DNA from 4 places in the Escherichia fergusonii ATCC 35469 genome. Region 1 is predicted to be linked to each of the others. Evidence: predicted binding sites of a transcription regulator. Region 1 holds the regulator's gene; each other region holds the start of a gene.

What was found. The regulator CRP, encoded in region 1, controls carbon source genes, mostly activating them, when cyclic AMP is high. The targets are predictions, from matches to a motif close to ATGTGANNNNNNTCACAT.
Region 2: a site for CRP is predicted at 3,903-3,920, ahead of cdd (cytidine deaminase). Genes of this name have one in related genera too.
Region 3: a site for CRP is predicted at 4,901-4,918, ahead of EFER_RS11360 (mannitol dehydrogenase family protein). Genes of this name have one in related genera too.
Region 4: a site for CRP is predicted at 4,662-4,679, ahead of hpt (hypoxanthine phosphoribosyltransferase). Genes of this name have one in related genera too.

Annotation. Positions count from the first base shown of each region.
Region 1 is NC_011740.1:3,384,659-3,392,881, forward strand. Features, by position in the region: gene EFER_RS16710 (hydrolase) at 1-550, shown strand, start outside; gene EFER_RS16715 (YheU family protein) at 544-762, shown strand; gene EFER_RS16720 (phosphoribulokinase) at 816-1,685, shown strand; gene EFER_RS16725 (OsmC family protein) at 1,740-2,144, opposite strand; gene crp (cAMP-activated global transcriptional regulator CRP) at 2,449-3,081, shown strand; gene EFER_RS16735 (YccS/YhfK family putative transporter) at 3,132-5,222, shown strand; gene argD (bifunctional acetylornithine/succinyldiaminopimelate transaminase) at 5,300-6,520, opposite strand; gene pabA (aminodeoxychorismate synthase component 2) at 6,606-7,169, opposite strand; gene EFER_RS16750 (putative adenosine monophosphate-protein transferase Fic) at 7,201-7,803, opposite strand; gene EFER_RS16755 (YhfG family protein) at 7,793-7,960, opposite strand; gene ppiA (peptidylprolyl isomerase A) at 8,065-8,223, opposite strand, start outside.
Region 2 is NC_011740.1:2,280,571-2,288,793, forward strand. Features, by position in the region: gene EFER_RS11165 (DedA family protein) at 1-373, shown strand, start outside; gene EFER_RS11170 (SDR family oxidoreductase) at 503-1,264, opposite strand; gene yohP (small membrane protein YohP) at 1,405-1,488, shown strand; gene dusC (tRNA dihydrouridine(16) synthase DusC) at 1,532-2,470, opposite strand; gene EFER_RS11185 (CidA/LrgA family protein) at 2,759-3,157, shown strand; gene EFER_RS11190 (CidB/LrgB family autolysis modulator) at 3,154-3,849, shown strand; gene cdd (cytidine deaminase) at 3,979-4,863, shown strand; gene sanA (outer membrane permeability protein SanA) at 5,010-5,729, shown strand; gene EFER_RS11205 (DUF2542 family protein) at 5,732-5,971, shown strand; gene preT (NAD-dependent dihydropyrimidine dehydrogenase subunit PreT) at 6,290-7,528, shown strand; gene preA (NAD-dependent dihydropyrimidine dehydrogenase subunit PreA) at 7,522-8,223, shown strand, end outside.
Region 3 is NC_011740.1:2,316,746-2,324,968, reverse strand. Features, by position in the region: gene EFER_RS11380 (cyclic di-GMP phosphodiesterase) at 1-323, opposite strand, end outside; gene mepS (bifunctional murein DD-endopeptidase/murein LD-carboxypeptidase) at 506-1,072, opposite strand; gene EFER_RS11370 (phosphatase PAP2 family protein) at 1,486-2,199, opposite strand; gene EFER_RS11365 (CobW family GTP-binding protein) at 2,236-3,222, opposite strand; gene EFER_RS11360 (mannitol dehydrogenase family protein) at 3,340-4,806, opposite strand; gene EFER_RS11355 (IS4-like element IS4 family transposase) at 5,065-6,393, shown strand; gene yeiP (elongation factor P-like protein YeiP) at 6,442-7,014, opposite strand; gene EFER_RS11345 (YkgJ family cysteine cluster protein) at 7,171-7,425, shown strand; gene setB (sugar efflux transporter SetB) at 7,422-8,223, opposite strand, start outside.
Region 4 is NC_011740.1:159,403-167,625, reverse strand. Features, by position in the region: gene EFER_RS00995 (polysaccharide deacetylase family protein) at 1-891, opposite strand, end outside; gene EFER_RS00990 (PTS sugar transporter subunit IIA) at 948-1,388, opposite strand; gene EFER_RS00985 (ABC transporter permease) at 1,493-2,263, opposite strand; gene EFER_RS00980 (ABC transporter ATP-binding protein) at 2,260-3,186, opposite strand; gene can (carbonate dehydratase) at 3,295-3,957, shown strand; gene hpt (hypoxanthine phosphoribosyltransferase) at 3,998-4,534, opposite strand; gene gcd (quinoprotein glucose dehydrogenase) at 4,740-7,130, shown strand; gene cueO (multicopper oxidase CueO) at 7,177-8,223, opposite strand, start outside.

The DNA.
Region 1 (8,223 bases):
GCTCGCCTGTTTGCTGGCAAAAGAAGGTAATAACCTCCCGATTGATGCAGCGGTAATTGTCTCCGCGCCATTTATGCTGGAAGCCTGTAGTTATCATATGGAAAAGGGCTTTTCCCGCGTTTATCAGCGTTACTTGCTGAACCTGTTAAAAGCCAATGCTGCGCGCAAACTGTCAGCCTATCCCGGTACGCTGCCGATTAATCTCGCACAGTTAAAATCGGTACGTCGCATCCGTGAATTTGACGATCTGATCACCGCCAGAATTCACGGCTACGCTGACGCTATCGACTATTATCGTCAGTGTAGCGCCATGCCGATGCTGAACCAGATCGCCAAACCGACACTGATTATTCACGCCAAAGACGATCCGTTTATGGATCATCAGGTGATCCCGAAACCGGAAAATCTCCCCCCGCAGGTGGAGTATCAACTGACTGAACATGGTGGTCATGTTGGCTTTCTTGGCGGTACATTATTTCATCCGCAAATGTGGCTGGAGTCACGCATTCCTGACTGGTTAACAACGTATCTGGAGGCGAAATCATGTTGATTCCGTGGCAAGAACTCTCCCCCGAAACGCTGGAAAATTTAATTGAAAGTTTTGTGTTACGCGAAGGCACCGATTATGGTGAACATGAGCGTACACTTGAACAGAAAGTCGCCGACGTCAAACGCCAGCTACAGTGCGGAGAAGCGGTGCTGGTATGGTCGGAGCTGCACGAAACGGTCAATATCATGCCGCGCAGTCAGTTTCGCGAATAACCTGCAGCCGTCGGCGGACGAGATAATAATGATAGCTAAGTCATGGAGTTACTATGTCTGCCAAACATCCGGTCATTGCGGTAACAGGATCCAGCGGCGCGGGGACCACCACCACCAGTCTCGCATTTCGTAAAATATTCGCGCAGTTAAATCTGCATGCAGCTGAGGTGGAAGGCGACAGTTTTCACCGTTACACGCGCCCGGAAATGGACATGGCGATCCGCAAGGCGCGTGATGCCGGGCGGCATATCAGCTACTTTGGCCCCGAAGCTAACGACTTCGGCCTGCTGGAACAAACCTTCATTGAATACGGTCAGAGCGGCAAAGGAAAATCACGCAAATATCTGCATACGTACGACGAAGCCGTACCATGGAATCAGGTGCCGGGGACATTCACCCCATGGCAACCTTTACCGGAACCCACTGATGTACTGTTTTATGAAGGGCTACACGGCGGCGTGGTCACACCACATCATAACGTTGCGCAGCATGTGGATTTACTGGTCGGCGTAGTGCCTATCGTTAACCTTGAGTGGATTCAAAAACTGATCCGCGACACCAGCGAGCGCGGGCACTCACGAGAAGCGGTGATGGACTCAGTAGTACGTTCAATGGAAGACTATATCAACTACATCACGCCGCAGTTTTCCCGCACCCATCTTAACTTCCAGCGCGTTCCCACTGTCGACACCTCAAACCCGTTCGCAGCAAAGGGCATTCCATCACTGGATGAAAGCTTTGTGGTGATCCATTTTCGTAATCTGGAAGGGATCGATTTCCCCTGGCTGCTGGCGATGTTGCAGGGCTCATTCATTTCCCACATCAATACATTAGTGGTGCCGGGCGGTAAAATGGGTCTGGCAATGGAGTTAATTATGCTGCCACTGGTGCAACGATTGATGGAAGGAAAGAAAATCGAGTAACTCTGCTAATATGCCGGATAAACAATTATCCGGCATCGTACTCCTGACATTAAATCACGCGGCAACCACTTCATACGAGTGAGTAATATTCACCGCTTTTTCCAGCATCAACGCCACTGAACAATATTTCTCGGCAGAGAGATCTACCGCACGCGCAACTGCTGCGTCTTTCAGGTCGCGACCGGTGACGATAAAATGCAGATTAATGTGCGTAAACAGGCGTGGTGCCTCTTCGCGGCGTTCAGAGGTCAATTTTACTTCACAATCGACAACATCCTGACGCCCCTTTTGCAGGATAGAAACCACATCAATGGCGCTACAACCACCCGCCGCCATCAACACCATTTCCATCGGACTTGGCGCTTTATCGCCAGAGTTGCCGTCCATTAAAATCTGGTGACCAGATGCGGATTCGCCCAAAAAAGTTAACCCTTCGACCCACTTCACTCGCGCTTGCATTTTTGCCACTCCACTGCATCAAATTTATTCACAGCGTACGCGTACTGACCAAATCGCGCAACAGAAGGCGACCTGAGTCAAGCTGAAGCGAGACACCAGGAGACACACGGCGAAAGCTATGCTAAAACAGTCAAGATGCTACAGTAATACATTGATGTACTGCATGTGTGTAACGGACTTCACATAACAGATGCAGTACGTATTTGACAGCCTCTTCCCAGATAGCGGGAAGCACATTTCGGCAATCCAGAGACAGCGGCGTTTTCTGGCTCTGGAGAAAGCTTATAACAGAGGATAACCGCGCATGGTGCTTGGCAAACCGCAAACAGACCCGACTCTCGAATGGTTCTTGTCTCATTGCCACATTCATAAGTACCCATCCAAGAGCACGCTTATTCACCAGGGTGAAAAAGCGGAAACGCTGTACTACATCGTTAAAGGCTCTGTGGCAGTGCTGATCAAAGATGAAGAGGGTAAAGAAATGATCCTCTCCTATCTGAATCAGGGTGATTTTATTGGCGAACTGGGCCTGTTTGAAGAGGGCCAGGAACGTAGCGCATGGGTACGTGCGAAAACCGCCTGTGAAGTGGCTGAAATTTCGTACAAAAAATTTCGCCAATTGATTCAGGTAAACCCGGACATTCTGATGCGTCTGTCTGCACAGATGGCGCGTCGTTTGCAAGTCACTTCAGAGAAAGTGGGCAACCTGGCGTTCCTCGACGTGACGGGCCGCATTGCACAGACTCTGCTGAACCTGGCAAAACAACCGGATGCCATGACTCACCCGGACGGTATGCAAATCAAAATTACCCGTCAGGAAATCGGTCAGATTGTCGGCTGTTCTCGTGAAACCGTGGGACGCATTCTGAAGATGCTGGAAGATCAGAACCTGATCTCCGCACACGGTAAAACCATCGTCGTTTACGGCACTCGTTAATCCCGTCGGAGTGGCGCGTTACTGAGTAGCGCGCCATTTTGTTTCCCCCGATGTGGCGCAGACTGATTTATCACCCCGATATCAACTATGCACTACGACAAACGCTAGTGCTATGTTTGCCCGTGGCCGTTGGGTTAATGCTTGGCGAATTACGATTCGGTCTGCTCTTCTCCCTCGTTCCTGCCTGTTGCAATATTGCGGGCCTTGATACGCCTCATAAACGTTTTTTCAAACGCTTAATCATTGGTGCGTCACTGTTTGCCACCTGTAGCTTGCTGACACAGCTGTTACTGGCAAAAGATGTTCCCCTGCCCTTTTTGCTGACCGGATTAACGCTGGTGCTTGGTGTCACTGCTGAGCTGGGGCCATTGCACGCAAAATTGCTTCCCGCATCGCTGCTCGCCGCCATTTTTACCCTCAGTCTGGCGGGATACATGCCAGTCTGGGAACCGTTGCTCATCTATGCGCTGGGCACTCTCTGGTACGGATTGTTTAACTGGTTTTGGTTCTGGATCTGGCGCGAACAACCGCTACGCGAGTCACTAAGTCTGCTGTACCGTGAACTGGCGGATTACTGCGAAGCCAAATACAGCCTGCTTACCCAGCACACCGATCCTGAAAAAGCATTGCCACCACTGCTGGTGCGCCAGCAAAAAGCGGTCGATTTAATTACTCAGTGCTATCAGCAAATGCATATGCTTTCCGCGCAAAATAATACTGACTACAAGCGGATGCTGCGTATTTTCCAGGAGGCGCTGGATTTACAGGAACATATTTCGGTCAGCTTGCATCAGCCGGAAGAGGTGCAAAAGCTGGTCGAGCGTAGCCATGCGGAAGAAGTTATCCGCTGGAATGCGCAAACTGTCGCCACTCGCCTGCGCGTGCTGGCTGATGACATTCTTTACCATCGCCTGCCGACGCGCTTTACGATGGAAAAACAAATTGGCGCACTGGAAAAAATCGCCCGCCAGCATCCGGATAATCCTGTTGGGCAATTCTGCTATTGGCACTTCAGCCGCATCGCTCGTGTACTACGCACCCAAAAACCGCTCTATGCCCGTGATTTACTGGCCGATAAACAGCGGCGAATGCCGTTACTGCCGGCACTGAAAAGTTATCTGTCACTAAAGTCTCCGGCGCTACGCAATGCCGGACGACTCAGTGTGATGTTAAGCGTTGCCAGCCTGATGGGCACCGCACTGCATCTGCCGAAGTCGTACTGGATCCTGATGACGGTATTGCTGGTGACGCAAAATGGCTATGGCGCAACCCGTCTGAGGATTGTGAATCGCTCCGTGGGAACCGTGGTCGGGTTAATCATTGCGGGCGTGGCGCTGCACTTTAAAATTCCCGAAGGTTACACCCTGACGTTGATGCTGATTACCACCCTCGCCAGCTACCTGATATTGCGCAAAAACTACGGCTGGGCGACGGTCGGCTTTACCATTACCGCAGTGTATACCCTGCAACTATTGTGGTTGAACGGTGAGCAGTACATCCTTCCGCGTCTTATCGATACCATTATTGGTTGTTTAATTGCTTTCGGCGGTACCGTCTGGCTGTGGCCGCAGTGGCAGAGCGGGTTATTGCGTAAGAACGCCCATGACGCTTTAGAAGCCTATCAGGAAGCGATTCGTTTGATTCTGAGCGAGGATCCGCAACCTACGCCACTGGCCTGGCAGCGAATGCGGGTGAATCAGGCGCATAACACTCTGTATAACTCATTGAATCAGGCGATGCAGGAACCGGCATTCAACAGCCATTATCTGGCAGATATGAAACTGTGGGTAACGCACAGTCAGTTTATTGTTGAGCATATCAATGCCATGACCACGCTGGCACGGGAACACCGGGCATTGCCACCTGAACTGGCGCAAGAATATTTGCAGTCTTGTGAAATCGCCATTCAGCGTTGTCAGCAGCGACTGGAGTATGACGAACCAGGTAGTTCTGGCGATGCCAATATTATGGATGCGCCGGAGATGCAGCCGCACGAAGGTGCAGCAGGCACACTGGAGCAGCATTTACAGCGGGTTATTGGTCATCTGAACACCATGCACACCATTTCGTCGATGGCATGGCGTCAGCGACCGCATCATGGGATTTGGCTGAGTCGCAAGTTGCGGGATTCGAAGGCGTAATACAGGCTAAACCATCGGATAAGGCGTTTACGTCGCATCCGACATCTTTTGCCTGATGCGACGCTGACGCGTCTTATTTACGCCCCAATCACCTTCGCCACCGCGTGGGCGAAACGATGCATCCCTTCATCGATATCCGCATCTTCCACCACCAGCGACGGCGCAAAACGCATCACATCAGGCCCGGCATTCAGCACCATTACGCCTGCCTCGGCACCCGCATACAGGAAATCACGCGCCCGACCTTTGTACTGTGGTTTCAGCTCTGCGCCAATCAACAGCCCCATACCGCGAATATCGCTAAACACATCGTACTGCTGATCGATCTTCTGCAAATGGTCCACAAAACGCTGGCGTTTCGCGTGAATGCCTTCCAGCACTTCAGGGGTATTGATGATATCAAACGCCGCACCCGCTACTGCACAGGCCAGTGGATTACCGCCGTAGGTGGAACCGTGAGAACCAGGATGAAACGCAGAAGCAATCTCCGCCGTAGTCAGCATGGCGCTAATCGGGAAGCCGCCACCTAACGCTTTGGCGGAGGTCAGAATATCCGGCGTCACGCCGTAATGCATGTAAGCAAACAGATCGCCGGTCCGCCCCATCCCGCACTGCACTTCATCAAACACCAATAATGCCTGATGCTCATCACAGAGTTCGCGCAAGCCCTGCAAAAACTCTGGCGTCGCAGCCGTCACGCCGCCCTCGCCCTGAATCGGCTCAACCACCACCGCACAGGTATGATCATCCATCACCGCTTTCACTGCGTGGAGATCATTAAAGGGAACGTGGATGATGTCTGCCGGTTTTGGCCCAAAGCCGTCTGAATATTTTGGCTGCCCGCCCACCGAGACGGTAAACAGCGAACGACCATGAAAAGCGTTATGGAAGGCAATAATTTTGGTTTTGAACGGGCTATGACGCACACAGGCGTAATGGCGTGCCAGTTTAAAGGCTGTTTCGTTAGCTTCCGTGCCGGAGTTCATAAACACCACGCGTTCGGCAAACGTTGCCTCAATCAGTTTACGACCAAGACGCAGCGCCGGTTCATTGGTAAAAACGTTACTGATATGCCACAGAGTTTCGCCCTGGGTTTTTAACGCGTTCACCAGCGCAGGATGGCAATGGCCCAACGCCGTAACTGCAATGCCACCCGCGAAATCGACATACTCCTTGCCTTGCTGATCCCAGATTCTGCTGCCCAGACCTTTTACCGGAATAAACTCTGCCGGAGCATAAATCGGCAGGATCACTTCATCGAAAGTCGCGCGTGTAATTGCTGTTTGTTCAATTGCCATCTCATGATCACCCTGTTACGCATAACTCAACGTGAAATTATAATCACAAAATATGCATAAAAAATCACTGAATGGCAATCAGAAATCAGCGCTCCAGGAAATTAGCCAGCAGTTGATGCCCTTGTTCGCTGAGAATACTTTCTGGATGGAACTGTACGCCTTCCAGATCCCACTGGCGATGGCGAATCCCCATAATCTCGCGGGTTTCGCTCCAGGCCGTCACTTCAAAGCACTCCGGTAATGAGTCAGGCTCCACCACCAGCGAATGGTAGCGTGTCACGGTGAGTGGATTTGCCAGCCCCTTAAATACGCCCTCACCGTTATGTGTGATCGGCGAGGTTTTGCCGTGCATCACCTTTGCGGCGCGCACAACTTTGCCACCAAAAGCCTGCGCCATTGCCTGATGACCGAGGCAGACGCCAAGAATCGGCAAACTCCCGGCGTAGTGGCGAATAACGTCAAGGGAGATCCCTGCGTCGTCCGGCGTACAGGGTCCAGGTGAGATAACAATTTTCTGCGGTTTGAGTGTGTCGATATCCGCCAACGTTAACGCATCGTTGCGCTTAACCAACACATCCGCCCCCAGTTCACAAAAGTACTGGTAGAGGTTCCAGGTAAAAGAATCGTAGTTATCAATAAGCAGGATCATGGCGGCTCCGGTACGAAAGAACCGCGCTATTTTACTCAGATTCCCCGGCTTCGCTTACCACTTTGCTAAATATCATCTGCAGCGCGGTGAGATCCCCCATTGCCCCACTCTGATTTGCCTGATTCCAGGCCTCTTTTTCAATACCCTGCCAGCTCAGTTGATAACCAGCATGAATCGCCAGTTGCTCGAAGAAGATCCGCTGTGCCAGACCACTTCCCGCCCGGAAGGGATGCAGGACGTTGATTTCACAATAGTAGTGTGCCAGCCGCTCGACGAACTTCGTTTTCTCCAGGCCAACCAGATACCCTTCTTCCTCCAGATCCTGCATCAGGGCATTGCCCTCTTTTTCGATATAAGCAAAGTGGCAGAACGGCGTATCACCCTGATAAATATCAACTTCACGCAGTTGCCCCGCCCAGTCGAAAATATCCTGATACAGCTGGCGATGGATAGTGCGCAAATGCGGTAAACCGCGCACCAGCGGACCAAGCTCAATGGTCGCAGCACGCAGCGCCGTCATTTCGTAAGCGGCCTGTTCCAGCCGCTGTTGCTGGCGGATGTTCAGCCGGTTACGCATGATATCAAGGCCAGGATAAAGATACGGATCGCGCCCTTCGCCGAATTTATCGCTCATAGTGCCTCCTCAGCTCTTCAAGGCGCGCTAAAGCCTCTGCGGCAGTAAGAGTAACTAAAGGCATCTCGACGCCTTCAAGACGGCGACTGGCCTGGAAATTACGATTACGCTGAAGCTCCCAGAGACGGGACTTTTGCTTATCGGTGAGTTTCTTCACTTGATGCCTCCCTGAACGTGTCCATTTGCCACAAGTATAAGCGGCAAATCCGGGTTACGCCGGGAGAGCAGAAGCGCGGGCAAGATTGCCCGCGCGAGAAATCATTACGGCAGGACTTTAGCGGAAAGGATAACTACCGGTTTTGACGGCACATTCTGGTACGGACCAACATCATGAGTCGGCACCTGGGAAATCTTATCGGCAACGTCCATGCCTTTCACCACTTTACCAAATACCGCGTAACCGAAATCACGCTGACCATG
Region 2 (8,223 bases), 1.1 Mb from region 1:
GCTGTTACGCCGTTTCTCTAAGCATCAGGATAAAATTGAGCGGGCGCAGAAACTTATCCAACGCCATCCGTATCTGTTTGTCATTGGTACGCGTTTTATGTATGGCTTTCGGGTCATTGGCCCGACGCTGATTGGTGCCAGCCAGCTGCCGCCGAAAATCTTTCTGCCGCTGAATATTCTCGGCGCATTTGCCTGGGCGTTGATTTTTACCACTATCGGTTATGCTGGTGGTCAGGTGATTGCGCCGTGGTTGCACAATCTCGACCAGCATTTGAAGCACTGGGTCTGGTTGATCCTGGTCGTGGTTCTGGTGGTTGGCGTGCGCTGGTGGCTGAAACGGCGCGGTAAGAAAAAGCCGGATGATAAGGCGTAAAACCATTGCCGCGGATAAGACGGTCTGCGCCGCATCCGACATCAGGTACATCATGCCTGATGCGACGCTTCCGCGTCTTATCATGCCTACCAAATATTACCCATTGAAATATCCACGCACTTCACTGCGCTATTCTGGCTTAAACTGCGGATTCGCCAGCATAAATCCCCCATCCACTATCAACGACTGCCCGGTGGTGTAATTCGCGCCCTCTGAGCACAGCCACGCCACCAGGCTGGCAATCTCATGCGTTGCGCCAAAACGCCGCAGAGGAATCGAAGGCTCCGCGTCGGGCTTCACGTCGCCGTCATCCATGCCGTTCATTGGCGTGGCGATCGCCCCAGGCGCGACTGCGTTCACCAAAATCTTATGCCTGACCAGCTCAAGCGCCATCGCTTTGGTTAGCCCACCGAGTGCATGTTTAGCGGCTGTATAGGCGCTGGCATCCGGCAGCGGCGTATGCTCATGTACCGACGTAATGTTGATGATGCGACCGCCCTGCCCTTGTTTCACCATCTGACGAGCCGCAATTTGCGAGCATAAGAATGCACCATCGACATCAACGGTAAAAATCTTGCGCCACTCATCGAAAGCCATATCAAGAAACGGCGCTTTGGTCATTGCGCCCGCATTATTCACCAGCACATCGATGCGCCCCAGCCGTTGAATAAGTTTCTCCAGCGCCAGTGCCCCCTCTGGCAGTTTACCGAGATCGAGCTGCACGATCTCCGCACGTACGCCGTGACTAACCACCTCACGCGCAGTATCTTTTGCCCCTTCTTCATCGGAGTGCCAGGTAATGCCAATATCAAACCCCTGCTGCGCCAGTAATAACGCGCACTCTTTGCCGATCCCCGAATCGGAGGCGGTAATTATCGCGACCTGTGCCATCGAGTTCTCCACGGAGTCTCTAAAACAATAAGTATAGAAACGGGCTGATTACTTACGTCATATTTAGATAACTCCTGGAATTCGCGGCGCGTCGTTTCCTTTCCTATACTTAACGAAGTTTTAACAAAAAAGGAAAGCCAATGAAAATTTTACTCTGGGCAGTTTTGGTTATATTTATTATCGGGTTACTGGTAGTGACGGGCGTTTTTAAAATGATTTTCTGAAGATTTCCCACAAGGCCGGGTAGTTATCCCGGCCTTGCAACGATTACAGTTTTATCGCCTGAATAGCCTGCGCGATAGCAGGGGAATTATTTAATGCGCGGATTTGCTGAAATAATGTTGTCGCTTCGCTGTATTCTTTACGCAGATAACCTAACCACTGTTTAATTCGTGCCACGTGATATAGCCCGGTATCGCCCTGTTTTTCCAGACGCGTATATTTCTGCAATAATGCAACAACTTGTGCCCACGGCATACGCGGCTCGTTGTATTTCACCACCCGACTTAAGTTGGGAATATTTAATGCCCCGCGCCCAATCATAACGGCATCACAGCCACTTAACGCCATACATTGCTGTGCGCTCTGCCAGTCCCAGATTTCTCCATTCGCGATCACCGGAATCGTCAGTCGCTGACGGATTTCACCAATCGCCTGCCAGTCAATATGCTCGGCGCGATAGCCCTGCTCTTTCGTCCGCCCGTGAACCACAAGCTCCGTGGCCCCCGCTTGCTGCACAGCATCGGCAATTTCAAATTTTTGCTCACCACTGTCCCATCCCAAACGCACTTTTACACTCACTGGCAAATGAGCAGGCACCGCTTCGCGCATCGCTTTCGCGCCCTGGTAGATAAGTTCAGGATCTTTTAATAATGTCGCTCCGCCACCGCTACCATTAACTGTTTTTGAAGGACAGCCGCAGTTAAGATCAACCCCAAATGATCCCAGTTCCACCGCCCTGAGAGCATTCTCCGCCAACCACTGTGGATATTGACCAAGTAATTGGATGCGCACCAGCGTACCGGAAGGTGTCCGACTACTATTTTGCAGCTCCGGGCAGATACGTTGAAAGACTTTAACTGGCAGGAGTTGATCAACCACGCGAACAAATTCGGTGATACAAAGATCGTAATCGTTTACTTCGGTCAGTAATTCACGCACCAGAGAGTCGAGCACGCCTTCCATCGGTGCCAGTAACACACGCATATTTTTACCCACGAAAAAATGAGGCGCTATGGTAACGTCTCCGCTCTACTGTTTAAAGTGCTTCAATATCTGTGCACCAAAGCCTGGAGACGACTCTATGCTTTGTCTATGTGACAGTTATGTTAACGACTGCAGAAACCGTTTTGCCCAGATTTGGCGACGATTATCAGGGGAGATGCCCAGTGCTCCTGGTGAGAGGAACGACTATGCTCAGATTTCTTTATGTGATCGGTAGCACATTTTTGAGTTTAATTGTATGATGAATCCACTTCATCCAGGACGTTTATCATGAGTAAGATACTAAACACTATCTGGCAGTATGTACGTGCTTTCGTACTGATCTATGCCTGCCTGTATGCAGGTATTTTCATTGCATCTCTCCTTCCGGTCACCATTCCAGGCAGCATTATCGGCATGTTGATTCTGTTTGTACTGCTGGCACTGCAAATTCTGCCCGCACAATGGGTTAACCCCGGATGCTATTTACTGATTCGCTATATGGCGCTGCTTTTTGTGCCAATTGGCGTTGGCGTTATGCAGTATTTCGATCTATTGCGCGCGCAGTTTGGCCCGGTAGTGGTTTCCTGCGCAATTAGCACCCTGGTGGTGTTCTTAGTTGTTAGCTGGAGTTCGCAGCTAGTGCATGGCGAACGAAAAGTGGTTGGGCAAAAGGGTTCGAAAGAATGATGGCGTATATCTGGTGGTCATTACCACTGACCTTGATCGTCTTTTTCGCCGCACGCAAACTGGCGGCTCGCTTTAAAATTCCATTATTAAATCCATTGTTAGTGGCAATGGTGGTCATTATTCCTTTTCTGCTACTGACAGGTATTCCGTACGATCACTACTTTAAAGGCAGCGAAATATTAAACGATCTGCTGCAACCTGCTGTTGTGGCATTGGCTTATCCTTTATATGAGCAACTTCACCAGATCCGCGCACGCTGGAAATCGATCATCACGATTTGTTTTATTGGTAGTGTCGTGGCAATGGTCACCGGGACCACGGTTGCCTTGCTGATGGGTGCTACACCTGAAATTGCGGCCTCTGTATTACCGAAATCCGTTACCACGCCTATCGCAATGGCTGTTGGCGGTAGCATCGGAGGCATCCCGGCCGTGAGCGCGGTTTGCGTGATTTTTGTCGGTATTCTTGGCGCAGTATTTGGTCACACGTTACTGAATGCCATGCGTATTCGCACTAAAGCCGCTCGTGGTCTGGCAATGGGTACAGCTTCCCACGCATTAGGAACCGCACGTTGTGCAGAGCTGGATTATCAGGAAGGCGCCTTTAGTTCGCTGGCGCTGGTGATTTGCGGGATTATCACATCGGTGGTTGCACCGTTTATTTTCCCGATCATTCTGGCGGTAGTAGGATAAAATTTGCGATACGTCGCACATTTTTGATACGTGTTTCATATGTTGCACATTTAATGAGATTCAGATCACATATAAAGATAGGGTGGGTTCGTAAACTGTTATCCCATTACACTGTTACGAGGCAACGCCATGCATCCACGTTTTCAAACTGCTTTTGCCCAACTCGCAGATAACTTGCAATCTGCACTGGCCCCAATTCTGGCAGACAAGCATTTTCCTGCTTTACTGACCGGGGAGCAGGTCTCTTCGCTGAAGAGCGCTACGGGGCTGGACGAAGACGCGCTGGCATTCGCACTACTCCCGCTGGCTGCAGCTTGTGCACGTACGCCATTGTCGAATTTTAACGTTGGTGCAATTGCACGTGGCGTAAGTGGTACATGGTATTTCGGTGCCAATATGGAATTTATTGGCGCCACCATGCAGCAAACTGTCCATGCCGAGCAAAGTGCAATTAGCCATGCCTGGTTGAGCGGTGAGAAAGCGCTTGCTGCCATCACCGTTAACTACACCCCTTGTGGTCACTGCCGTCAGTTTATGAATGAACTTAATAGCGGTCTGGATCTGCGTATTCATCTGCCTGGCCGCGAAGCACACGCGTTACGTGACTATCTGCCTGATGCCTTTGGTCCAAAAGATCTGGAAATTAAAACATTGCTGATGGACGAACAGGATCATGGTTTCGCGCTCACTGGTGATGCCCTTTCTCAGGCAGCAATTGCGGCGGCTAACCGTTCACACATGCCTTACAGTAAATCTCCGAGCGGTGTGGCGCTGGAATGTAAAGATGGTCGTATTTTCAGCGGCAGCTACGCTGAAAACGCCGCATTTAACCCAACGCTGCCGCCGTTACAGGGCGCGTTAATCTTGCTGAATCTCAAAGGTTATGATTACCCGGATATTCAACGTGCGATTCTGGCTGAGAAAGCTGATGCGCCGCTGATTCAATGGGATGCAACCGCAGCGACTCTGAAAGCGCTTGGCTGTAATACTATCGACCGTGTTCTGCTCGGTTAACATCAGTGCCGGATAAACGTAGTGCATCCGGCATTTCTGCTCCCTTCTGGTGTCGAAAATCCCGGCAAACAGTTTGCCGTTTCTTGCGCAAAAGCAGCGGGTAAAGTAGCCTGAGTAAAACTTCATTCAGCAACTGAGCCTACTGCATGTTAAAGCGCGTTTTCTACAGCCTGTTAGTCCTGATCGGCTTACTGCTGTTGACTGTGCTCGGCCTTGATCGTTGGATGAGCTGGAAAACCGCACCTTATATTTACGATGAATTGCAAGATCTCCCCTACCGCCAGGTCGGGGTGGTCCTCGGCACGGCAAAATATTATCGTACTGGCGTTATTAATCAGTATTACCGCTACCGTATTCAGGGAGCGATTAATGCTTATAATAGCGGCAAAGTAAATTATTTATTACTGAGTGGCGATAACGCGTTACAAAGTTATAACGAGCCGATGACGATGCGCAAAGATTTAATTGCAGCAGGTGTTGATCCCGCTGATATTGTCCTCGATTATGCGGGTTTTCGTACGCTGGATTCCATTGTGCGCACGCGCAAGGTGTTTGATACTAACGATTTCATTATAATTACCCAACGTTTCCACTGTGAGCGGGCATTATTTATTGCCTTGCATATGGGGATTCAGGCCCAGTGTTATGCTGTTCCTTCCCCGAAGGATATGTGGTCAGTTCGCATTCGTGAGTTCGCCGCACGCTTCGGCGCCCTGGCAGATCTCTATTTCTTTAAGCGTGAACCCCGTTTTTTAGGCCCGCTGGTACCCATTCCATCTATGCATGAAGTCCCTGAAGATGCTCAGGGATACCCAGCGGTTACGCCAGAGCAATTACTTGAATTACAAAAGAAACAAGGAAAGTAGTGATGGATATTCAGCAGTTTTTTGTCGTTGCTGTTTTTTTCCTTATCCCGATATTTTGTTTTCGCGAAGCATGGAAAGGCTGGCGTGCTGGCGCGATTGATAAACGGGTTAAAAATGCACCGGAACCGGTGTTTGTCTGGCGAGCAAAAAATCCCGGACTCTTCTTCGCTTATATGGTGGCATATATCGGCTTCGGTATTTTATCTATCGGCATGATTGTTTATCTTATTTTCTATCGTTAATATTTTCCCTCTCCTGTTAATTATTGAGAATAATTATTACTTCACTCAATAAGCTGCGGATATAACATTCTGAACCGCAGCTATTTGTGAATCCTTTCACAGTTTAAATTTCCCCACGCGCATAGCCTTAATATCAGCACGCAATATTTATACTCTAAATAATTCGAGTTGCAGGAAGGCGACAAGTGAGTGAGTCCCCCGGAGCTTACATAAGTAAGTGACTGGGGTGAGCGAACGCAGACGCAGCACATGCAACTTGAAGTATGACGAGTATATTTAGCGTTCGCCTTAATTACTCATAGCATTAAGGAAGATCACATGCCGCAACAAAATTATCTGGATGAACTCACTCCGGCTTTTACGCCTTTACTGGCAATAAAAGAGGCATCCCGCTGTTTATTATGTCATGACGCCCCCTGTAGTCAGGCTTGTCCGGCGCAAACTGACCCAGGGAAATTTATCCGCTCAATCTACTTTCGTAATTTTAAAGGCGCTGCCGAGACAATTCGCGAAAATAATGCCCTCGGTGCCGTTTGTGCCAGAGTGTGTCCAACGGAGAAATTATGTCAAAGCGGTTGTACCCGTGCCGGTGTTGATGATCCAATTGATATTGGCCGCTTGCAGCGTTTTATCACTGATTTTGAACAACAAACCGGGATGGATATTTATCAGCCAGGCACTAAAACGCTCGGTAAGGTAGCGATTATTGGCGCGGGCCCTGCCGGGTTACAGGCCAGTGTGACGCTGACAAATATGGGTTACGACGTCACTATTTATGAAAAAGAACCACAGCCCGGTGGCTGGCTATGTAACGGTATTCCGCAATTTCGGTTACCGCAATCGGTGCTGGATGCAGAAATCGCCCGTATTGAAAAAATGGGCGTGACCATTAAGTGCAACAACGAAGTCGGTAAAACAATCACCCTGGAGCAACTAAAAGCGGAAAACCGCGCAGTACTTGTCACCGTAGGGTTGTCGGGCGGTTCCGGGCTACCGCTGTTTGAGCATAGCGACGTTGAGATTGCCGTCGACTTCTTGCAACGTGCACGACAGGCGCAGGGCGATATCAGCATTCCACAAAGCGCATTAATTATCGGCGGCGGTGATGTCGCGATGGACGTTGCCAGCACGCTGAAAGTTCTCGGCTGTCAGGCGGTAACCTGCGTAGCACGTGAAGAGTTAGATGCGTTTCCGGCAAGCGAAAAAGAGTTTGCCAGCGCCCGGGAACTGGGCGTTTCGATCATCGATGGATTCACACCAGTAGCCGTGGAAGCCAATAAAGTCACGTTTAAGCATGTACGGTTACCGGGCGAACTGACGATGGCGGCAGATAAAATTATTCTCGCCGTCGGCCAGCATGCCAGACTGGATGCCTTTGCGGAGTTAGAGCCGCAGCGTAACACCATCAAAACACAAAATTACCAGACCCGCGACCCGCAAGTCTTTGCTGCTGGCGATATTGTTGAGGGTGACAAAACCGTGGTCTATGCAGTGAAAACCGGGAAAGAAGCCGCCGGGGCGATTCATCACTATTTAGAGGGAGCTTGCTCATGTTAACGAAAGATCTTTCGATTACTTTTTGCGGCGTGAAGTTTCCCAACCCGTTCTGCCTCTCTTCTTCGCCGGTAGGCAACTGCTATGAGATGTGCGCCAAAGCCTACGACACGGGCTGGGGCGGCGTGGTGTTTAAAACGATCGGCTTTTTTATCGCCAACGAAGTCTCGCCGCGTTTTGATCATCTGGTGAAAGAAGATACCGGTTTTATCGGCTTCAAAAATATGGAGCAGATTGCCGAGCATCCGTTGGAAGAGAATCTGGCCGCCCTGCGTCGGCTGAAAGAAGATTATCCTGACAAAGTATTGATCGCCTCGATCATGGGGGAAAATGAGCAGCAGTGGGAAGATCTGGCGCGCCTGGTGCAAGAAGCTGGTGCCGATATGATCGAGTGTAACTTCTCCTGTCCGCAAATGACTTCTCATGCGATGGGTAGCGATGTCGGGCAAAGCCCGGAACTGGTAGAAAAATATTGTCGGGCGGTGAAACGCGGTTCTACGCTGCCGATGCTGGCGAAGATGACGCCGAATATCGGTGATATGTGCGAAGTGGCGCTGGCGGCGAAGCGCGGCGGCGCAGATGGCATTGCGGCGATTAACACCGTTAAATCCATTACCAATATCGATCTTAATCAGAAAATTGGTATGCCGATCGTTAACGGTAAATCGAGTATTTCCGGATATTCCGGTAAAGCGGTA
Region 3 (8,223 bases), 1.1 Mb from region 1:
GACGAGCAAAATGCTTTTTTATCTCTGACTAACAAAAAGGTCCGAACATTAAGACTGAACGCAGCTTTGGCAGTAAGTTCAGGGGCTGCTTTTTTACAGGACGATAACGTCAATGGCTGCAGCTTGTCGGTAGAGGTTTTCAGATCGGCAAAATAGTGGACCAGGTAAGTTTTGATATCAGTGATCAGCGTATCGTACTTCACCTCACGTTTATGCCAGCTCACTGTAAACTGTAAGCAACTGATGATAACAGCAACGACCAGGCCTGTAATGAAACAGGTAAGAAGGATTTTTCGACCTGATGCGTTGGCAGCTGTAAACATAGTTACTGAAGATATCCTGCAGAATTACAGTAAGTAAAGGGGGTGTCAGGCAGGACTATAGCCTGGATTTTGCTGTATCGTCATACATTTCTTATGCCGAATGGCAGAAACAAAAAAGCACCGCCGAAGCAGTGCTTTAATGTTCTCGTCAGGATAACCAAGGGATAGCAACCTAACGAATATTAACTGCGACTCAGAACCCGGCGTGCTTCGTTGTAGCGTTTTTTCCAGTACGGCTCGTTCATGCTGGAAATAATAACGCCACTGCTGGTTGAGGCGTGAACAAACTGGTTGTTGCCAATGTAGATACCAACATGTCGCCCGGTAGAACCCGCGCGGAACAGAACCAAATCACCAGTACGCAAATTGCTGCGGGAAACAGATTTACCGGTTTCTTGTTGTTCCCAGGTGGAACGTGGTAACTCTAAGCCAAACTGTTCGCGGAATGTACGCTGTACAAAACCAGAGCAGTCGATACCTTTTTTGGTGCTGCCGCCAAGACGATAACGTACGCCTTTCCAGTCAGCATACTGATCCATAATTCGCGATTTAACGTCGACATTACGTACCAGATTTTCAAATTCATCCTGAGAAGCTTGCAGTGACGAATTATCGTTAACCACTGCACGTGTCTCAGGATGCATATTCTTTGCGGTGTTTGTTGTGCTACATGCAGAAAGCAGAACCGCAACTGCAATCGCGGGAATTCCGCGCAAGATATATCTCAAAATCGGTTGAGATTTGACCATGTTGTTTGTTATCCCTTGAAGTCCTTAACGATAAATATCGTTATAAAAAATGCCAAACGTGACGAGACTAATTACCTGTGCTTCTGGTGACAATTGTGTATGTACAAAACTGTGGCACAACGCACAAATTTATTCGTGATAAGAATAATTACCAGGCGAGGCAAAACGAGTTCGAGATTACCCGATCACAGCTGGCTTGGCGAGTGCTTTTACGCTATTTTTTATAAGAAAAAGTGATACAGAAAGTTAATAAGCGGCATTGGCTAAAGAAACATCAGGTTGTGTGTTAATTGAGCAACTAATTAATTTTCAACATGAATAAGATGATGAAAAGATGAACGAATGGCGGCGGAATAAGGATAAATTCATCAGGATTCATTTTAAATCCTGATGAACATGTTAATCACTGTGTGTTATTTGTTTTGAGTTTGTTTGTTTTTGCCGGGAAGATATTGCCCAAAAAGAGAAATGAGACGATCGCTTAATGGAGTCATTAGCCACCAGGGTAAACCAATCAAAATGACTGTTAACGATCCGACGGCGATATCAGTAAACCAGTGTGCGCCAATCATTACTCTTGGGAAGGCAAAAACCACAAAAATAATAAGGCCGATAATTCCGGCGATTTTGCCAAAATAGCGCCACATAAAAGCGGAAAAAATAAGCAACATCATCCCGTGATCACCCGGAAAACTGTCACGCGAAGCATCCTTTGTAGGAATTTGACTGAGTTCGCTAACGCGAACAATATCCGAAAAGGTGAGCGTTGGGCTGGCGCGTTTAACCGGAATTAATGCCTGCCCGAGCTGATTTAAAATCACGGCAGCCAGCAGCATGACCAGACCAATAATGACGATACGTCGCCTTCCAGCCTTTGATTCTTGCAACCAGAACCAGAGCATTAAACCGCCCATAGCCAGTAGCGAGCAGCCATCGAAAGCACGATTATTGGTTATTGCTACCAACCAGAGAAGTGGCTGACTTTCTATCACCTTATGATTGAAATAATGGATAATGCCTGAATCAACAGCTGCCCATATCCCATGTTCGGCGGGAAGATACCAGGAGAGGAATAAGCCCACTCCTGATAAATTGAGTAACAGAATCCGGTTTAGCTGTATTTTCATATTTACGTCTTCACTATCTAAAATCAGCGGGCAACCTTACTCACCTGTAACTAAACGAAGCTTCAACAGCGCGCTCTGTAAGGCATTCCAGTCGGTATCGGTACTGGAAATAAGCTCGATACGACTATCGGGAGGAGCAACATTTTGAGTTTCAATATGCAAATCGTCACCCTGACGATTAATCCGTACCAGACCTTCGGCAATACGCATTACACCTTTAACGCGTGCAACAGGGGCAAGACGAGCCCATTCAAGAACACCAATGGTGTCAAAGACGGTATCTGCATCGAATATCCAGCCGCAGGCCTGATGCCCCTGACCACTGTTGAGGCTACGTCGCCAACGTTGATGTGCTGGTAAACTTAGCGCTGCTAATCCTTTTCGTTCTACTGTCTGATGACTATGAGCTGCACTGGCAGGTAGCTCCGTGACATTTTTACGTGGCAGATCAAGGAGTTTTCCATCGATTCGGCCTTGTTCACACTGCACCAGTAGCCGATCTTCGCCATATTGTTGCCACCATTGTTGCAGGGCGTTTTCACTTTCATCCGTTGCCCGATCGCTTTTGTTCGCCACAATGACATCCGCAGCGGCAAGCTGGTCGCGGAAGTTTTCGTTATCAACACTTTTTTTATCCAGCAACTGACGGGGATCGAGAATGCAAAGAGTGGCACGCAGATCAATCCAGGGTTCGTAAACCGGGGCGGTTAACAAATCAAGGATCTGTTTAGGATGCCCCAGTCCAGTAGGTTCAATAAGCAAACGATCCGGCTTTCCCTGACGCAGCAAAGTATTCAGCCCCACTTGCATGGGCAAGCCGTTAACACAACACATACAGCCGCCGGGGATTTCTTTCAATAACGCTCCGCTATCCGCGAGCAGGGCACCATCGATCCCCACTTCGCCAAATTCGTTAACCAGGACGGCCCATTTTTCAGCGGGATCTTTGTGCGCTAAAAGATGAAGGATTGATGTTGTTTTCCCGCTGCCGAGAAAGCCGGTAATAAGGTTGGTTCTGGTCACAGCCACTCCAGAAAAGATGAGAAACGAAATTTGCTATTAATCCTGGACAAAAAAGAGCAAAAAGAGAAGAACTGAGCGGGTAACCAGAGGGATCACCCGCTTATACCGCAGAAATTGTTAATTTTTTAGTGCATGAGCGACGGCTTGATGAGCGCCATATTGCTCGATTTGCTGCCATGCTTCGCTAATCGCCTCAACAAATCGAGGATTGTCTGGCAGGTCCTCACCGAATATTTCATTGAGTGATAACAAGGTTTTTACTCGCTGCGCTGATGTACTTTTTGCCACGAGTATGGCGATTTTGTCACCAAGTGGATCACGGACATCTATGGTTTTGTTTGCATCGTCAAAGCCACTGACGTAACGCATCCAGCCTGCAACACCTAGCGCCAGCAGAGGCCAGGTACTTTCACGTTGCAAATGAATACGAATACTGGCGAGCATTCTTTGAGGCAATTTCTGACTGCCATCCATCGCGATCTGCCAGGTTTTATGCTTCAAAGCCGGGTTAGCGAAGCGTTCGATAAGTTTGTCGGCATAAAGCGTGAGATCAACGTCCGTAATTTGCAACGTGGGGGCTTGCTCCTGCAGCATTAAACGTCGTGCAGCCTGGCGAAATACCTTGTCTTGCATACAGTCGTTGATATGTGCAAAACCTGAGAGATAGCCAAGATAAGCGAGAAATGAGTGGCTGCCATTAAGCATCCGCAATTTCATCTCTTCCCATGGCACGACATCACGGACCATTTGTACACCTGCGACTTCCCATTCAGGTCTTCCGGCAACAAAATCATCCTCCACGACCCACTGAATAAACGGCTCACAACTTATTGCACAAGGATCAGTAACGCCCAGATGCTGAGATATTTCAGCCAGAGACTCTTCTGTTGCCGCAGGAACAATGCGATCAACCATTGTGGCAGGGAAGCTGACATGTGTTTTTATCCATTCTGCCAGTTCTGGTGAACGTCTTGCGGCCATTCCCAACACGGCATTTTTTACAACATGACCATTGTCAGGAATATTGTCGCAAGAGAGCACGGTAAAGGGTGGCAAGCCACGCTGGTGACGACGAGCCAGCGCTTCAACCAGAATGCCTGGTGCTGAATGGGGTTCTTGCGGAGATGCAAGGTCATGAAGGATTCTTGCGTTATGCAGATCAAGTTCACCCGTAGACGGGTCGATGCAATAGCCTTTTTCTGTAATGGTCAGTGAAACAATCGCCACCTGCGGTTCGCAGAATTTCTCAATAATGGCGGCTAATGAATCCAGTTTCGCATTAAGACATTCATGAACAGCGCCAATAATAATGGCCTGATCGCCCTCAGCGCCTTTCTCAAGAACAGTAAATAGATGATCCTGCTCACGGAGTTGACGCATTAAATGATCGCCGCTAAACAGGCTGATTTCGCAGATCCCCCAGTCACCACCACGGGCATTAAGTACCCGGTCAGTTAATAAAGCCTGATGTGCCCGATGAAACGCACCAAAGCCAAAATGAACAATACGGGATTGTAGCTTTTGCCGATCATAATGTGGTGTCAGCACTCCCTGGGGAAGTTGGGCTGAGGCGATGGTTTTCATTGATGGCACACCTTAAGAATGTTTGTACTAAATATTGTTACTTTAAAGTTATATGACAGAAAATAATATTGGTGTGATTTGTTAATAATCTGAAGTGTGAAGGAGATCAATCTTTGGCCGGAAAGAAGGGGGAATTGGTATAATAAGTTTAATAAAAAAGGGCAGCCTGCGCCGTAATGCCGATCAGTTAAGGATCAGTTGACCGATCCAGTGGCTGTGTAAGAATCCGGAAACGCTCACTCGTTTCCGGATTTTTTTATGCACATTGGACAGGCTCTTGATCTGGTATCCCGTTATGATTCTCTGCGTAACCCACTGACTTCTCTGGGGGATTACCTCGACCCCGAACTCATCTCTCGTTGCCTTGCCGAATCTGGTACTGTAACGCTACGCAAGCGCCGTCTTCCCCTCGAAATGATGGTCTGGTGTATTGTTGGCATGGCGCTTGAGCGTAAAGAACCTCTTCACCAGATTGTGAATCGCCTGGACATCATGCTGCCGGGCAATCGCCCTTTCGTTGCCCCCAGTGCCGTTATTCAGGCCCGCCAGCGCCTGGGAAGTGAGGCTGTCCGCCGCGTGTTCACGAAAACAGCGCAGCTCTGGCATAACGCCACGCCGCATCCGCAATGGTGCGGCCTGACCCTGCTGGCCATCGATGGTGTGTTCTGGCGCACACCGGATACACCAGAGAACGATGCAGCCTTCCCCCGCCAGACACATGCCGGGAACCCGGCGCTCTACCCGCAGGTCAAAATGGTCTGCCAGATGGAACTGACCAGCCATCTGCTGACGGCTGCAGCCTTCGGCACGATGAAGAACAGCGAAAATGAGCTTGCTGAGCAACTTATAGAACAAACCGGCGATAACACTCTGACGTTAATGGATAAAGGTTATTACTCACTGGGACTGTTAAATGCCTGGAGCCTGGCGGGAGAACACCGCCACTGGATGATCCCTCTCAGAAAGGGAGCGCAATATGAAGAGATCAGAAAACTGGGTAAAGGCGATCATCTGGTGAAGCTGAAAACCAGCCCACAGGCACGAAAAAAGTGGCCGGGACTGGGAAATGAGGTGACAGCCCGCCTGCTGACTGTGACGCGCAAAGGAAAGGTCTGCCATCTGCTGACGTCGATGACGGACGCCATGCGCTTCCCCGGAGGAGAAATGGCGGATCTGTACAGTCATCGCTGGGAAATCGAACTGGGATACAGGGAGATAAAACAGACGATGCAACTGAGCAGGCTGACGCTGAGAAGTAAAAAGCCGGAGCTTGTGGAGCAAGAGCTGTGGGGTGTCTTACTGGCTTATAATCTGGTGAGATATCAGATGATTAAAATGGCGGAACATCAGAAAGGTTACTGGCCGAATCAACTGAGTTTCTCAGAATCATGCGGAATGGTGATGAGAATGCTGATGACATTGCAGGGCGCTTCACCGGGACGTATACCGGAGCTGATGCGCGATCTTGCAAGTATGGGACAACTTGTGAAATTACCGACAAGAAGGGAAAGGGCCTTCCCGAGAGTGGTAAAGGAGAGGCCCTGGAAATACCCCACAGCCCCGAAAAAGAGCCAGTCAGTTGCTTAACTGACTGGCATTACAGCCTGCGCCGCCCTCAGTTTCAGATTGCGCAAATTAGTCTGCGCGGCCCATATAACGGCGTTCTTCGATATGGATACGAATTTTTTCGCCCGGGCTTAAGTATTCCGGCACCTGAATCACCAGACCCGTGCTCAATGTCGCTGGTTTGTTACGGGCGCTGGCAGAAGCCCCTTTGATGCCCGGTGCCGTTTCAATAATTTCCAGATCAACTGTTTGGGGTAATTCAAGTGCCAGCAGTTGGCCGTCCCAGGTCAGAACCTGCATATCCGGCATGCCACCTTCCGGCATAAACATCAGCTCTTCTTCAATCTGGTCTTTGGTGAAGGTATACGGGGTATAGTCTTCTTTATCCATAAAGACATACTCGTTGCCATCAACATAGGAGAAATCGACGTAGCGACGAGTCAGCGTTACTGTGTCAACAATATCGTCGCCTTTAAAACGTTCTTCAACTTTCAGCCCGGTACGGACATCGGAAAAACGCATTTTATAAAGCGTTGCAGCACCACGTGCCGTCGGCGATTGAATATCAATATCTTTCACCAACAGCAGTTTGCCGTTGTAATTCAGAACCATACCTTTTTTAATTTCGTTCGCTCTTGGCATCGAAAAAATTCCTGTTTTGCAAAGTGTCAAAAATATCGCGTCAAACTACTCGTGACGGGCCTTTCAGGCAAGGGGTAATCGTACTTTTGTCGTGGTAAAAAAGGTGTTAATGTGCGCGCTCATCACTCCGGTGGTTAACCAACAAGAGAATACCCTATGGATTGCCGTCCGGACTGTGGTGCATGTTGCACAGCGCCTTCAATATCAAGCCCCATCCCCGGAATGCCTGACGGCAAACCTGCAAATACGCCTTGTATTCAACTTGATGAACAACAGCGCTGCAAAATTTTCCTCTCGCCACTACGCCCTAAAGTCTGTGCCGGGTTACAACCCAGTGCTGAAATGTGCGGGCAAACGCGTCAGCAAGCGATGACCTGGCTTATTGAACTTGAAGCCCTGACAGCTCCCTAAACGTCCCGAATTTTGAAAAGACAAAACACGGCAGCAACGGTCATTGCTAATGCGAACCAGAAGACAGAATGATAACTCCACAGTTCAGCGGCGATTCCGGCCAGCGATCCGGCGATAATCCAGCCAACACGAATCGTATTGGTATAGAGCGTGGTGGCTGATCCTGCCTGTCCGGGCATTAAATCCTGAAAATAGAGCATTCCAATACCGCCGAGAATCCCAATATAAATAGCGTTCAGCAGCTGCAAGCCGAGCAATACCATTGGTGAGTGAGCGAGCAACATTCCTGCATAAAATGCAAAACCTGCTGCTACGGCAATGATCATCAGCAGGCGTTTACCCAACCGTTTAGCAAAATAACCTGCAATCAGCATTGTGGGTATTTCCAGGCCTGCTGCTGTACCCATCATCACACCTGCAAGTTTTTCCGGTAGATGCAATTCATTAATGATAAACAGCGGCATATTAATGATATAGAGGCTGTTAGTGCCCCACATCAGCGTACAGATAGCAAATAGCAACAGGGTATCGCGACGATTACGACGTGGCGCTTCCAGTGTTCCAACGGCGAGAGGAGCATCTTTGCGCATTGAAGGTAAAAACAGCCATACCATCACGCCACAGACAATAAATGCTACCGCAGCGCTGAGGTACATCACGGTGAAACCAAACCCCATGGCTAACGCATAAGCCAGCGGCGGACCAATCACCCAGGCCAGAGACACCTGAGCGCGCAAAAATGAACTAAACATCACCGCTTCCCGACCCGTGCGATCGGCATGTTCCCGCGCCAGAGCA
Region 4 (8,223 bases), 1.4 Mb from region 1:
GAAATCAAAAACATCACGAACATCTCGCAGTTCAGAAATACTCATAAACTGTAATGACTGAGGATTCCATTTTTGTGGATGACGTTTAATACGCGAAGTAATAATAAATGCCGTCGCCTTCATACCGTATTTTTTCAGAATGGGATATGCATAACGACTCACTGATTTCAAGCCATCATCAAACGTCAGTACCACCGCGCGAGCCGGAAGATTCATTGAATTACGCAGATACCCTTCCAGTTGATACAAGGTTAACGTGGTATATCCACGATCGCGCAACCAGGTCATCTGGTTATTGAAAGCTCGCACCGACGTCGTGGTCGACGTATGACGAAAACGGGTGTTCTCTTCATCGCGTAAAATATGATGGTAGGTCAATACAGGAATACCGTTATCCTGCTGCGCATCCAGCGCACTGATATAGGCCAGTCGTTCGCCAATACGAATTTGGTACCAGGTTTGATTCAGACGATCTTTTAATTTATTAATAATGGGGTATCGCAAATTATCGGCCAGCACGCCAAATGGCGCACTACCCGCATCAGGCGCGTTGTATATCGGAGTATCTTTCCATGTAATAATATTTTGGTTACTCAGTGGCTTATTCAGATCCCCCAGGCCATCTTCAACTTTTTGTCGCCCTTGTACAGGTTCCAGATGCCCCTTATCAATATATCCCGTAGCAAAACCAAAATTGAATTCATAATAATCAGCTGCAGTTGGGATGACCGAAATAATCTGCCCGGCACGAATGTTGCCAACGGTAACCGTTTTGTCGCCAATTTTTCCCCAGATAGCCGCATCCTGAGTCGTTTGCATATAACGCGCGGGAAGTGCTGCACTGACACCAGATGAAACCAGCAGCAGTAAAAAAATAATCTTTTTAATCATGAGAAAACTACCAGGCGAGAAACAGCGCCGTTAGTGTAACAAAATCGGAATGCGATTTAATACTCGAACCAATTATGCTTGAGGACAAAGGGGGGATTCTTTTGTTGTTGGTGCCAGAGACTACTAACTTCAGGCCCACCCAGTTCGACAATTCGCTCGCGAAACTCCGCACTGGATAACGTTTCACGGTAGGCCAGCATCTGTTCAACTAACGGTAACGTTACCCCAGAAATCACTTCGCAGCGGGAGTGTTTGTGGCTTAATAGCGAAGCCACGCGGTACGGCGGCGCTCCGGCAACATCAGTTAAAAAGATCACCCCATCGCCAGAGTCTGCTTCATGCAGAGCATCGCACATCATACGGCTGAGCATATTAGAACTTAATCCTCGCCAGAAATTCACGGCCCGGCACTGAAGAAGCGCCCCGTGTTTTTTCTCCAGCGCATCCAGTATCTCTTGCGCCCGATCATCGTGACAGGTAATTACCCAACCTAACATCACCTTCCTCCTTAGCCGAAAATCAGTCTACCCTGACCATTGTTGATAAAGGGTGATAGCCTTCAAAACTCCTCTCCCCCGAATCCAGAGGAGAGGAAATAGCCTTAGCTACGCAAACCACGCCCACGTTGGATCAGCGACCAGCAAATCAAATAAAACGCCACAATAAAGACCACCAGTACGCCAAATGTAGTGACCAGCGGCACATCATTGATTCCGAGGAAGCCGTAGCGGAAACCACTGATCATATAAACGATCGGGTTCAGGTGCGACAGTCCCTGCCAGAACGGCGGCAGCAAAGTCAGGGAGTAAAAGACCCCGCCCAAATACGTGAGTGGCGTTAACACAAAGGTTGGCACCAGGCTGATGTCATCAAACGTTTTGGCAAACACGCCGTTCAGCAATCCAGCAAGGGAGAATAACACCGCCGTGAGCACCAGCGTTAAAGCGACAAATACCCACGAATGCACCTGAAACGGCACAAAGAACAGCGAAATTGCTGTCACCAGCATGCCAACAAGCAGTCCGCGCGCTACGCCACCGCCGACATATCCGGCAATAATCACGTGAGTCGGTACGGGTGCAACCAGCAGCTCTTCAATATTACGCTGGAACTTGGCACCAAAAAATGATGAAGCGACGTTGGCGTAGGCATTGGTGATTACCGACATCATGATCAGCCCCGGCACGATGAACTGCATATAGCTGAAGCCATGCATATCGCCGATGCGCGAACCAATCAGGTTACCGAAGATAATAAAATAAAGGGTCATGGTGATGACCGGTGGCACCAGCGTCTGCACCCAGATACGCATAAAGCGATGGATCTCTTTCGCCCAGATGCTTTTTAGTGCCACCCAGTAAAGATGCATCATGCGCGATCTCCTTGTTTTTCATTAACCAGTGAAACAAACAGCTCTTCCAGACGGTTAGCTTTGTTACGCATACTTAATACCTGAATGCCCTGCTCACTTAACTGCGTGAACACGCTGTTGATCCCCTGCTCACGCAGCACTTCAACTTCCAGCGTAGCAGTATCGACCAGTCGATACTGATAGCCATCGAGCTTCGGTAACGGGCTTTTCGGCGCGAGATCGAGAATAAAAGTTTCCGATTTCAGCTTCGCCAGCAGCGCCTTCATCGAGGTATTTTCCACCAGCTCACCGTGTTGAATAATGCCGATATTGCGGCACAGCATTTCTGCTTCTTCCAGGTAGTGCGTGGTAAGAATGATGGTGGTGCCTTTGTCGTTTAAATCCTTCAAAAATCCCCACATTGAGCGGCGAAGTTCGATATCCACACCTGCGGTTGGTTCGTCAAGAATCAGCAGTTTAGGTTCATGCATTAACGCACGAGCAATCATTAAACGGCGCTTCATCCCCCCCGATAACATACGCGCACGTTCGTTACGCTTTCCCCATAAATCGAGCTGTTTAAGATACTTTTCGCTGCGGATGTACGCTTCTTTGCGCTCTACACCGTAGTACCCCGCCTGGTTCACCACAATTTGTTGCACGGTTTCAAACGGGTTGAAGTTAAATTCCTGCGGCACCAGTCCCAACTGACGTTTAGCGTTCACGACATCCTTCTCGAGATCGTAACCAAATACGCTGACCCGCCCGGAGGTTTTATTTACCAGAGAGCTGATAATACCGATAGTGGTTGATTTCCCGGCCCCGTTCGGCCCGAGAAGCGCATAAAAATCACCCGCTTCGACCTGCAAATCGATTCCACGAAGCGCCTGAACGCCGCCTGGATAGGTTTTTTTAAGCTGTTGAAGTTCCAGTGCAATGGTCATAAATTTTTACTTACCTTACGTTCTTACACTTTATCTGTGGTTTAAATCGTCCCGGAGTTGCCCTATATTAGCCAAACGTAATTATTTGGTTACAGGTCGTTAACCTCCATGAAAGACATAGATACACTCATCAGCAACAATGCACTATGGTCAAAAATGCTGGTGGAAGAGGATCCCGGGTTTTTTGAGAAACTGGCGCAAGCGCAAAAACCGCGCTTTCTATGGATTGGATGTTCCGACAGTCGCGTTCCTGCAGAACGTTTAACCGGTCTTGAACCGGGCGAACTCTTTGTTCACCGTAATGTTGCTAACCTGGTCATTCACACCGACCTGAACTGCCTTTCCGTGGTTCAGTATGCAGTGGATGTTCTCGAAGTTGAACACATTATTATCTGTGGCCACTACGGTTGCGGCGGCGTACAAGCCGCAGTTGAAAACCCAGAACTGGGGCTTATCAACAACTGGCTGCTGCACATTCGCGATATCTGGTTCAAACATAGCTCATTGCTTGGCGAAATGCCGCAAGAGCGCCGTCTGGATACCTTGTGTGAACTGAACGTCATGGAACAGGTATATAACCTGGGCCACTCCACCATTATGCAATCAGCGTGGAAACGCGGGCAGAAAGTTACCATTCACGGCTGGGCCTACGGCATTCACGACGGTTTGCTGCGTGATCTGGATGTTACCGCCACCAACCGCGAAACCCTTGAACAACGTTACCGTCACGGGATTTCCAATCTCAAGCTTAAACACGCCAACCACAAATAAAAACACCATGCCGGATGCAACACATCCGGCACATCCGCACTTACTCGTCCAGCAGCACTACTTTGCCGATGTACGGCAGATGGCGGTAACGCTGAGCGTAATCAATGCCGTAACCCACCACAAACTCATCCGGGATCGAGAAACCGATAAATTCTACCGGGACGTTCACTTCACGACGGGACGGTTTATCCAGCAGCGTACAAATCGCCAGCGACTTCGGTTCGCGCAGGCTTAAGATTTCACGCACTTTCGACAGTGTATTACCCGAGTCGATGATATCTTCAACAATCAGCACGTCCTTGCCACGGATATCTTCATCCAGATCTTTGAGGATTTTCACATCGCGGGTGGTGGACATGCCGCTACCGTAGCTGGAGGCGGTCATAAAATCGACTTCATGAGATACCTGAACTTCACGGCACAGGTCCGCCATAAACATAAATGAGCCACGCAGCAGGCCTACCAGCACCATATCGCTGCCGCTGTCTTTGTAACGCTCAGTAATCTGACGACCCAGTTCGGCGATACGCGCTTTAATCTCCGCTTCGGGGATCATTACTTCTACAGTATGTTTCATATCTCTAACCATATGATTTAAAAACAAATCACTTCGCACGGGCAGGTTTTGGCACCGCAACAAAGCGCAAGACACGCAGTATACCAGTAAAACTATTCATTGGCGGAATCTGTTAATAAAGCTCGAATTGTGATGACGATCACACATGTTAAAACCTATAATTAATTGCTACTAAAATATTAATGAATTGAAATGGTGTCTCTTTATGGCAATTAACAATACCGGCTCGCGACGATTACTCGTCACGCTAACAGCCCTATTTGCAGCGCTTTGCGGGCTGTATCTTCTCATTGGCGGAGGCTGGTTGGTCGCGATCGGCGGCTCCTGGTACTACCCTATCGCTGGCCTTATGATGCTCGGCGTCGCCTGGATGCTGTGGCGCAGCAAACGCGCCGCACTTTGGCTTTACGCGGCATTGCTGCTTGGCACCATGATTTGGGGCGTCTGGGAAGTGGGTTTCGATTTCTGGGCGCTGACGCCGCGTAGCGACATTCTGGTCTTCTTTGGTATCTGGCTGATCCTGCCGTTTGTCTGGCGTCGCCTGGTCATTCCTGCCAGCGGCGCAGTTGCCGCGTTGGTGGTCGCGCTGTTGATTAGCGGTGGTATCCTCACCTGGGCCGGATTTAACGATCCACAGGAAATCAACGGCACCTTAAGCGCTGATGCTACACCTGCCGAAGCTATCTCCCCCGTTGCCGATCAAGACTGGCCTGCCTATGGTCGCAATCAGGAAGGTCAACGCTTTTCACCACTGAAACAAATTAACGCTGATAACGTCCACAAGCTGAAAGAAGCCTGGGTGTTCCGTACAGGCGATGTGAAACAGCCGAACGATCCGGGCGAAATCACCAATGAAGTGACGCCGATTAAAGTAGGCGACACGCTTTACCTGTGTACCGCTCACCAGCGTTTGTTTGCGCTCGATGCCGCCAGCGGCAAAGAGAAATGGCATTACGATCCTGAGCTGAAAACCAACGAGTCTTTCCAGCATGTAACCTGCCGTGGTGTCTCTTATCATGAAGCCAAAGCAGAAACTGCTTCGCCGGAAGTGATGGCGGATTGCCCGCGTCGTATCATTCTCCCAGTCAATGATGGCCGCCTGATTGCGATTAACGCTGAAAACGGCAAGCTGTGCGAAACCTTCGCCAATAAAGGCGTGCTCAACCTGCAAAGCAACATGCCGGACACCAAACCGGGCCTGTATGAGCCGACTTCACCACCGATTATCACTGATAAAACCATCGTGATGGCGGGTTCCGTCACTGATAACTTCTCAACCCGCGAAACGTCTGGCGTGATCCGTGGTTTTGATGTCAATACCGGGGAGCTGTTGTGGGCCTTTGATCCAGGCGCGAAAGATCCGAACGCGATCCCGTCTGACGAACACACCTTTACCTTTAACTCGCCAAACTCGTGGGCACCTGCGGCCTATGACGCGAAGCTGGATCTGGTGTATCTGCCGATGGGCGTTACCACGCCAGATATCTGGGGCGGTAACCGCACCCCAGAACAGGAACGTTATGCCAGCTCGATTCTGGCGCTGAATGCCACTACCGGGAAACTGGCGTGGAGCTATCAGACCGTTCACCACGACCTGTGGGATATGGATCTTCCGGCACAGCCAACGCTGGCAGATATCACCGTTAATGGTCAAAAAGTTCCGGTTATTTACGCTCCAGCGAAAACCGGCAACATTTTTGTGCTTGATCGCCGCAATGGTGAACTGGTGGTTCCGGCCCCGGAAAAACCAGTTCCCCAAGGCGCAGCGAAAGGTGATTACGTTACCCCTACTCAACCGTTCTCTGAACTGAGCTTCCGTCCGAAGAAAGATTTGAGCGGTGCGGATATGTGGGGCGCCACCATGTTTGACCAACTGGTGTGCCGCGTGATGTTCCACCAGATGCGCTATGAAGGTATTTTCACGCCGCCATCTGAACAGGGTACGCTGGTCTTCCCGGGTAACCTGGGGATGTTCGAATGGGGCGGGATTTCCGTTGATCCGAATCGTGAAGTGGCAATTGCCAACCCAATGGCACTGCCGTTTGTTTCGAAACTGATCCCTCGCGGTCCTGGCAACCCGATGGAACAGCCAAAAGATGCCAAAGGCACCGGTACGGAATCCGGCATTCAGCCGCAGTACGGCGTACCGTATGGCGTTACGCTTAACCCGTTCCTTTCACCATTTGGTCTGCCATGTAAACAGCCAGCATGGGGTTATATTTCGGCGCTGGATCTGAAAACCAATGAAGTGGTGTGGAAGAAACGCATTGGTACGCCGCAGGACAGCATGCCGTTCCCGATGCCGGTTCCTGTGCCGTTCAATATGGGTATGCCGATGCTGGGCGGGCCAATCTCCACGGCGGGTAACGTGCTGTTTATCGCCGCTACGGCAGATAACTACCTGCGCGCTTACAACATGAGCAACGGTGAAAAACTGTGGCAGGGCCGTTTACCGGCGGGTGGTCAGGCAACACCGATGACCTATGAAGTGAATGGCAAGCAATATGTGGTGATATCCGCAGGCGGTCACGGTTCATTTGGTACGAAGATGGGCGACTATATTGTGGCTTATGCGTTGCCGGATGATGTGAAATAACCATAATGCCCGGAGAGATCCGGGCATATTTCCAAATACGGTCTTTTTATACCGTAAACCCTAACATCATCCCCGTATCTTCATGCTCCAGCAGATGGCAGTGCGCCATATATGCATGTTCTTTCGGTGCGTCGTGATTAAACTTCACCAGTACTTCGCTGACATTACCTTCTACCTTAACGGTATCTTTCCAGCCTGCGCGATGAGCCGCTGGCGGTTTGCCATTTTCTGACAAGATACGGAACTGTGTACCGTGGATATGGAACGGATGCAGCATCATGTCGCCCACGCCAGAGATAACCCAACGTTCGTACTGCCCTTTCGCCGCCGCAAACATCGGCTTATTCATATCAAACGCCTGACCGTTGATTTTATTGGCATGGTGGAAATCGAACTTCCCGCCGTGGTTCATATGATTCATATTGCCGTGCCCCATATGGCCCATCATCTGGCTGTGGTCCATCCCGGCCATCGCCTGATCGCCATATTTCTCCATCAGCATCTGCATACCCATCATATCGAGCATCGGGTCCATAGAGAGTTGCAGCTTACGTACCGTCAGCCCTTCCAGCGAAGGTAATGCTGGCAGGCTACTTAATGTGTCTGGCAAAGCACCAGAGGCACTAATGGCAATCGGCTGAATCCGCATTACCGGATGCGGCTTGTCAAACGGCGCAATCGCCATCCCCATCTGGCTGACCGGTAGCGTCACCAGATCAAAGGGTTTGTTGTCGTTAACCTCCACCAGCACTTCGAAACGTTCGCCCATCAGCACCGGCAGCTCGCTCACCTTCACCGGTTCAGGTAGCAGACCACCGTCACTGGCAATCACATACAATGGACGATTGTCGCTGGTAGCGAAATTGAGCGAGCGGGCGTTACAGCCATTGAGCAAACGCAGGCGCAGCCAGCCGCGCGGGGCGGCGTGTTGCGGGTAGATAGCACCATTGGTCAGCAGCGTATCGCCAAACCAACCCACGGCAGCGGTCATCACATCCAGTTGATAATCAATCTGCCCGTCAGCGTTAAATTTTTTATCCTGCACGATCACCGGGACATCATCGATACCCCACTGTTTTGGCAGCATTAATTT